DNA from 2 places in the Lysobacter sp. DMC97 genome. Region 2 is predicted to be linked to the other one. Evidence: predicted binding sites of a transcription regulator. Region 2 holds the regulator's gene; the other holds the start of a gene.

Region 1 (4,207 bases), on a different contig from region 2:
AGCCAACTGGACGAGGACATCGTCTACGCGCACTACCAGCAAGAGGTCAACGCGCTGCGCCGGCTCGACGCCAAGGCGCTGTGCGGGATGTTGGCGAAGGATTTCCGGCACGTGGAGATCGATCGTTCGGCCAAGGGCGAGGCGCGCATCGAACTCGATCGCGACGCCACGTGCGCGGCCACGCGCGAGTCGATGCGGGCGCTCTACAAGATCGCCAAGCCGATGAAGATTGCGCCCGACGTGAAGTACACGATCGAATCGGTGACGCTGTCGCCGGATCGCCGGCAGGCCACGGTGAAACTGCGTTCGTCGCTGACGCTCGGCCGCCGCGTGTCGGTCGAATCCGCCGGCACCGAAACGCTGGTCCGCACGCTCGGCGAAGTCCGTTCCATCGCGTCGGAAAGCCGCACGACGATGAAGGTGCGCTAGGCGGGGCCGCGTTTCACTGCGGACGCTGCGGGCGCCCGACCCGGCGGTACAGCGTGCTGCGGTTGACGCCGAGCAGGCGCGCGGCGCGGGCGACGTTGCCGCCGCAGGCGGCGAGGGCATCGCGCATCGCGGTTTCCTCCAGCACGTCGAGCTGGGCGATGCCGCCGGGACGGACCGGCGCCGGTGCGGACGCGACATGCGTCTGCAGTTCGGCGGGCAGGGCGTCCATGCCGACGCATTCGCCCGGATCGCTCAGTGCGACCAGCGTGCGCAGGCAGGCGTCGAGCTGGCGCAAGTTGCCGGGCCAGCGGTGCGCGGCCAAGGCCGCCCGGGCATCGGCGCAGAGCGTGCGTCCGGCCGCGACCCGCCGCCACAGCGCATCGACGATCGCCCCGCGTTCGGTGGAGTCGCGCAGCGGCAGCAGCCGCACGCGGTGGTGGGCGATGCGATAGAACAGGTCGGCGCGGAAGCGGCCGGCCTCGACCGCGGCGTCGAGATCGCAATGCGTCGCGCAGACGAGGTCGAAGTCGAGTTTCACCGGCTTGCCGCCGCCCAGCGGCGAGAGTTCGCGCTCCTGCAGCACGCGCAGCAGGCGTGGCTGCAGCGCCAGCGGCATGTCGCCGATCTCGTCGAGGAAGAGCACGCCGCCCTGTGCTTGGCGCAGCAGGCCCGGGCTGCCCTGGCGGCGCGCGCCGGTGAAGGCGCCTTCCTCGTAGCCGAAGAGTTCGGCCTCGATCAGGCCCTCGGGCAGCGCCGCGCAGTTCACCGCGATGAACGGCTTGCCGGCGCGCGCGCAGCGGGCGTGCAGGGCACGCGCGAAGACTTCCTTGCCGCTGCCGGTCTCGCCCTGCACCAGCACCGGCAGGCCGGCATCGAGGACCCGGCGCGCGCGCTCCAGCGCGGCGGCACAGGCGGCGTCGAAGAACGGGCCATCGTCCACCGGCGGGCGCGGCGGCGTGGTGCGCGGACGCGCCTCGCCCGCGCGCGCGGGCGGCAGCGCGATCTGCACGCGCGGCGGCGCGCCGTCCACGCGGCCGTACAGCGCGCGGCCGCAGCGGTCGCGCAGCGCGCCTTCGCTGCGCAGGCGCGAGAGCGGATCGTCGAACAGCAGGTCGTAGGCGACGCGGCCGAGGTCGTCACGGGTGATCCCCGCGAGCGCCAGCCCGGCCTGGTTCGCCGCGACTAGCGTGCCGTTGCGGAAGGCCAGCAGGCCTTCGCGCGCGGAGCCGAGCAGGGCGGGATCGCGCTGCAGACGCAGCAGTTCGCAGCCGTCGAGACCGCCCTCGAAGAAACGATGTTCGATGTTCGCCACCGCCATGCGCACGAGACCCAGCGCGTGCAGGTGCTGGGCGCGGGCATCGCCGCTGATGTCGAGCACGCCGACGAGCTGGCCGTAGGGATCGTGGATGGGCGTGGCGGTGCAGGTGAGGATGCCGTGCGGGGCGCGGTAGTGCTCGCCGCCGCGCACTTCGACCGCGCGGCGTTCGACGATCGCGGTACCGATCGCGTTCGTCCCGGCCTGCGATTCGTTCCAGCACGCGCCGGGACGCAGCGCCACGCGGCTGGCCTTGTCGAGGAACTGCGGATGGCCGGTGGCATCGAGGATCCAGCCGGTGTCGTCGGTCAGCACGACGATGCTGCCGCTGCCGTCGGCATCGGCCGCGAGCTGTTCCAGCTCCGCGCGCGCCAGCCGGCGCAGGCGTTCGTTGCGCTCGCGCATCTCGTGCAGGCGGCTTTCCGGCACCGGCTCGATCGACGGCGTGTCGCGTTCCGGCAGGCCGAGGCGGCGGCAGCGCTGCCACGACCGCAGGATCGTCTGCGGCAATTCGCCCGCGCCGACGGCGTTGCCGCGCTCGAAGAACGACCGGCGGGCGTGGGCGAGTTCGTCGATCGGGCGGGTGCGGGTCATGGCGGCTCCTGTGTCGCATTCTGCGACAGTCGCGGCGGCGGCTGTTCCGATAAACAACACACGAAACCGCGCCGCGCAAGGGCTGCTTGTTGTGCGTTGCAACATGCGACGACGCAACTGCCCGCGGCATCAGGCATTCGTCGCTGCTGCGTCGCACCATGCGGCACTTGGCACCGGCCTTGCGGTAACGGGGGACACCACCACCTTTCGGAGTTGCTCCATGAACGCGATGGCCAAGCCCCACCTGCACGACCATTCCCGCATCTTCAAGGCCCAGTACGGCAACTACATCGGTGGCCAATGGGTCGCGCCGAAGGGCGGCGAGTATTTCGACGACATCACCCCGATCACCGGCAAGGCCTTCACCCGCATCCCGCGTTCGAGCAAGGACGACATCGAACTTGCGCTCGACGCCGCCCATGCCGCGAAGGACGCCTGGGGCAAGACCTCCGCCGCCGACCGCGCCAACGTGCTCAACAAGGTCGCCGACCGCATCGAGCAGAACCTCGAACTGCTGGCGCACGCCGAGACCTGGGACAACGGCAAGCCGATCCGCGAGACGCTCAACGCCGACATCCCGCTGATGGCCGACCACTTCCGCTACTTCGCCTCGGCGGTGCGCGTGCAGGAAGGCACCGTCGGCGAGATCGACCACGACACCATCGCTTACCACTTCCACGAGCCGCTGGGCGTGGTCGGCCAGATCATCCCGTGGAACTTCCCGCTGCTGATGGCCGCGTGGAAGCTGGCGCCGGCGCTGGCCGCGGGCAACTGCGTGGTGCTCAAGCCCGCCGAGCAGACCCCGGCGAGCATCCTCGTGCTGATGGAGATCATCGGCGACCTGCTGCCGCCGGGCGTGCTGAACGTCGTGAACGGCTTCGGCCTCGAAGCGGGCAAGCCGCTGGCCAGCAGCCCGCGCATCGCGAAGATCGCGTTCACCGGCGAGACCACCACCGGCCGCCTGATCATGCAGTACGCCAGCCAGAACCTGATCCCGGTGACGCTGGAACTCGGCGGCAAGTCGCCGAACATCTTCTTCGCCGACGTGATGGCCGAAGACGACGATTTCCTCGACAAGGCCGTGGAAGGCTTCGTGCTGTTCGCCTTCAACCAGGGCGAGGTCTGCACCTGTCCGTCGCGCGCGCTGATCCAGGAATCGATCTACGAGAAGTTCATGGAGAAGGTGATCGCCCGCGTCGCCGCGATCAAGCAGGGCGACCCGCTCGACCCGAACACCATGATCGGCGCGCAGGCTTCCGGCGAGCAGCTCGAGAAGATCCTCAGCTACATCGACATCGGCAAGCAGGAAGGCGCCGAAGTGCTGATCGGCGGCGAGCGCAACGAACTCGGCGGTGACCTGGCCGGCGGCTATTACGTCAAGCCGACGGTGTTCAAGGGCCACAACAAGATGCGCATCTTCCAGGAAGAGATCTTCGGGCCGGTGGTGTCGGTCACGACGTTCAAGACGGAAGCCGAAGCGCTGGAGATCGCCAACGACACGCTGTACGGCCTCGGCGCCGGCGTGTGGAGCCGCGACGCCAGCCGCCTGTACCGCTTCGGCCGCGCGATCCAGGCCGGCCGCGTGTGGACCAACTGCTACCACGCCTATCCGGCGCACGCCGCGTTCGGTGGCTACAAGCAGTCGGGCATCGGTCGCGAGACCCACAAGATGATGCTGGACCACTACCAGCAGACCAAGAACCTGCTGGTCAGCTACTCGCCGAAGGCGCTCGGCTTCTTCTGATCGCCGGCCCGTCCGGCCCGATCCTCCCGAAGGCCCGCTCCAGCGGGCCGCTCTAGAAGGCCTGTCCTCCCCCACGTCGAGAGGCCTTCCCGTCCGACGCATCGCTCCCGGGCTCCGGCCCGGGC
Region 2 (4,207 bases):
GGTCGTGCGCGATTTCGGTCTGAAGCTCGAAGCCGGCGAAGTGGTCGGCCTGCTCGGTCCGAACGGCGCCGGCAAGACCACCTGCTTCTACATGATCGTGGGCCTGGTGAACGCCGATGCCGGCCGCATCGTGCTGGACGGCCACGACATCACCGGCGAACCGATGTACGCCCGCGCCAAGCGCGGCGTCGGCTACCTGCCGCAGGAACCGTCGGTGTTCCGCAAGCTCAGCGTCGCCGACAACCTGCGCCTGGTGCTGGAACTGCGCCCGGACCTTGACGCCGACGGCCGCGAACGCGAGCTGGCATCGCTGCTGGAAGAACTGCAGGTCACCCACGTCGCCGAACAGATCGGCGCCAGCCTCTCCGGCGGCGAGCGCCGCCGCGTCGAGATCGCCCGCGCGCTGGCGGCCAAGCCGCGGATGATGCTGCTCGACGAACCCTTCGCCGGCGTCGACCCGATTTCCGTCGGCGAGATCCAGCGCATCGTCCGCCATCTCAAGAACCGCGGCATCGGCGTGCTGATCACCGACCACAACGTGCGCGAGACGCTGGGCATCTGCGACCGTGCCTACATCCTCAGCGAAGGCACCGTCCTCGCGCAGGGTGCGCCCGACGCACTCCTGGCCAATCCCGACGTGCGCCGCGTCTATCTCGGCGAATCGTTCCGCCTCTGAGTGTTCCGCCTCTGATTCCTGGCCGCATCGTCGGCCGACCGCCCTCGATCGATCTTCACCGACCTCGGCGCACCGACCGATCGAGTGCGCCAATGCGGATGCATGACCTCGCTTCGCCGGGTTGTGTCGTGCATCCCGGTCCACCGGACGCGGACTTTGCAAGAATCGCGCCAAGGGTTGCCCGGAGTGGCACGGGGGGGGCTAACATACGGACATGAAGGCGCGTCTTCAGACATCGCTGGGGCAACAGCTGGTCCTGACGCCGCAATTGCGGCAGGCCCTGCATTTGCTGCAGTTGTCGTCGCTCGAGCTGGAACAGGAGATCGCCGTCGCGGTCGAGAGCAATCCACTGCTCGACTGGGCCGAGAACGCCGAGGGCGAAGCGCCCGAAGGCATGCCGGAGCCGCCCGCCACGGCCGAATCGCAGGCCGCCGAGGAGCCCGCGCGCGAACAGGCCGAAACCGAAGCCGACGATGGCTGGGAGCCGCCCGACAACTGGAGCGCGACCGGCAGCGGCAGCGGCGACGACGACGGCCTCGATCCGATGGACCGGCTCACCCACGCCGAGTCGCTGCACGATCATCTGTCGTGGCAACTGCATCTCACCCGGCTGTCGCCGCAGGACCAGCGCATCGGCGCGGCGATCATCGACGCCGTCGACGACGACGGCTACCTGCGCGAACCGCTGGACGCGATCGCCGAAGCCCTGCTGCCGGACGTGCATGTCGGCACCGCCGAAATCCTGACCGTGCTGCACCAGATCCAGCGCTTCGATCCGCCCGGCGTCGCCGCGCGCGATCTGCGCGAGTGCCTGTCGCTGCAATTGCATGCGCTGGCGGACGACACGCCGGGACGCGTCGCGGCGCTGCGCATCGTCGAGGAGGCGCTGGAACGGCTGCCGAAACTCGGCATCGACGGTCTGGCGAGCGAGCTGCATCTTTCCGCCGACGATGCCGCCACCGCGATGCAACTGGTGCGCTCGCTGGACCCGCGTCCGGGCTCGCAGCTCGGCGGCATGAGCGCCGATACCTACATCACGCCCGACTGCGTGATCTGGCGCCACAACGGCCTGTGGCGCACGGCGCTGGCGGGCACCCAGTCGCGACTGACGATCCACCGCGGCTACGAGGGCATGATCCAGCACGCCAGCGCCAGCGACGCCGCCTACCTGCGCGGTCGCCTGCAGGAAGCACGCTGGCTGCTCAAACACCTGGAAGCGCGCGGCGACACGCTGCTCAAGGTCGTGCGCTGCCTGATCCGCCAGCAGTCGGGCTTCCTGGAATTCGGCGAGCAGGCGCTGCGCCCGCTCACCCTGCGCGAAGTCGCGACCGAGATCGGGTTGCACGAATCCACGGTCTCGCGCGCGATCGCACGCAAGTACGCACTCACGCCGCGCGGCACGCTGCCGCTGCGCAGTTTCTTCGCCTCGGGCATCGGCACCGAAGGCGGCGGCGAAGCCTCCAGCACCGCGATCCAGTCGATGATCCGGCGCCTGATCGAGGCCGAGAACCCGCGCAAGCCGCTGTCCGACGCCAAGCTCGCCGACACCCTGAAGGCCTCCGGCGTTCCGGTGGCGCGGCGCACGGTCGCGAAGTACCGCGAAGCGATGAACATCCCGGCCTCGCACGAACGCGTGCGCATGGCCTGAACGCGCGCGGCACGCCCTTGCGTCCGCGCCGTGCTGGGGTACCCTGTCGAAGCGGAGCATCGGAACGGACGACCCGCCCTTGTGCACCCCCCGTTCCGGCCCGATGTCTCCCATGAGGCGAGCGGCCGAGGCCGCCGCCCGCATCGCACGCCGGCGGGCCGGGGCCGGGATCGCGATGCGCGTCACACGCCCGGCTCAACAGAGGACACCGTCGATGCGTATCGAAACCCACGGCCACCAGATCGAAGTCACTCCCGCACTGCGCGATTACGTCGAAACCCGCTTCTCGCGCCTCAGCCGGCATTTCGAACACCCGATGGACATCATCCGCACCCAGCTGAGCATCGAGAAACCGCGTCACTGCGCCGAGGCGACGATCAAGCTCGCCGGCCGCACCCTGCACGCCGACGCCGAAGGCCAGGACATGTACGCCGCCATCGACCTGCTCGCCGACAAGCTTGACCGCCTGCTGATCAAGCACAAGGAAAAGCTGGTCGACCACCACCGCGGGGAAAGCCTCGCGCGCACCGCGGACTGACGTCCGTCCCGCCCGGCGGCGCCGTGCGCGTCGCCGGGCCCGCCCCTACCGCCTCCCGCCATGACTGCCAGCATCAGCGCGCGCGATCTGTTCGACCAGCAGCAGGAGCGCCTCGCGTTGCGCTGGGTCGCCGGGCAACGCGGCGAACACCGGCTCCTCGAAGCCGTCGATACCGTCGCCCGGCGTCCGTCGCTGGCCGGTTACCTCAACATCATCTATCCGAACAAGGTGCAGATCCTCGGCACCGAGGAACTCGCCTGGCTGGACGCGCTCGACGCGCGCCAGCGCTGGGAGACGATCGAGAAGATCATGCAGTTCCGCCCGCTGGCGATGGTCGTCAGTAAGGACCAGCGCTGTCCCGAGGACCTGCGTCAGGCCGCGGAGGAATCCGACACGCCGCTGTGGCTGTCGCCGCGCCGCGGCCACGAACTGTTCAACCACCTGCAATACCACCTCGCGCGCAAGCTCGCGCCGCGGCTCACCGTGCACGGCGTGTTCATGGAGATCTATTCCATCGGCGTGCTGATCACCGGCGAATCCGGCGCCGGCAAGAGCGAACTCGCGCTGGAACTGGTGACGCGCGGCCATCGCCTCGTCGCCGACGACGCGCCGGAATTCACCCAGATCGCGCCAGACGTGCTCGACGGTGCCTGCCCGGAACTGCTGCAGGACCTGCTGGAAGTGCGCGGCCTCGGCATCCTCAACGTGCGCCAGATGTTCGGCGACACCGCTGTGAAGCGGAACAAGTACCTGCGCCTGATCGTGCATCTCGCGCGCCCGCACCACGAGCCGCAATCGACCGGCATGGAGCGCCTGCTCGGCGATCTCGGTTCGCGCCGGCTGCTCGATCTCGACGTGCCCATGATCACCCTGCCGGTGATGCCCGGCCGCAACCTCGCGGTGCTGACCGAGGCCGCGGCGCGCGCGCACATCCTGCGGATCAAGGGCGTGGATCCGGCCGCGGCGTTCATGGCCCGGCATTCGCATTTCCTGGAGCGCGCCGAGTGAGCCTCGCCACTTCCGATCGCGGGTCCAGCCTGATCGTCGTCAGCGGCATGTCCGGCAGCGGCAAGTCGATCGCGCTGCACACGCTGGAAGACCTGGATTTCGACTGCGTCGACAACCTGCCGGCCGAACTGCTGCCCGACTTCGTGCGCAGCGCCACCGGCAAGAGCGACCTGCCGCAGAAACTCGCGGTCGGCATCGACGTGCGCAATCGCCAGACCGACCTGTCGAAGCTGCCGTCGTGGCTGTCGCAGGCCGGCGCGCTGGGGCTGGACACGAAGCTCGTGTTCTTCGACGCCACCGACGGCGTGCTGCTCAAGCGTTTCGCCGAGACCCGGCG

What was found. Region 2 encodes sigma-54, which starts transcription at its own class of promoters, with help from an activator protein. Its sites were predicted from a motif close to TGGCACGNGCNTTGC; they were not measured.
Region 1: adh (aldehyde dehydrogenase) is a predicted target of sigma-54. The motif match lies at 2,507-2,521, and genes of this name have one in related genera.

What each region holds. Positions count from the first base shown of each region.
Region 1 is NZ_JBQUZR010000004.1:33,040-37,246, reverse strand. Features, by position in the region: gene ACT53Q_RS09360 (hypothetical protein) at 1-429, shown strand, start outside; gene ACT53Q_RS09355 (sigma-54-dependent Fis family transcriptional regulator) at 443-2,338, opposite strand; gene adh (aldehyde dehydrogenase) at 2,559-4,082, shown strand.
Region 2 is NZ_JBQUZR010000008.1:99,191-103,397, reverse strand. Features, by position in the region: gene lptB (LPS export ABC transporter ATP-binding protein) at 1-676, shown strand, start outside; gene ACT53Q_RS17330 (RNA polymerase factor sigma-54) at 891-2,324, shown strand; gene hpf (ribosome hibernation-promoting factor, HPF/YfiA family) at 2,539-2,862, shown strand; gene hprK (HPr(Ser) kinase/phosphatase) at 2,923-3,870, shown strand; gene rapZ (RNase adapter RapZ) at 3,867-4,207, shown strand, end outside.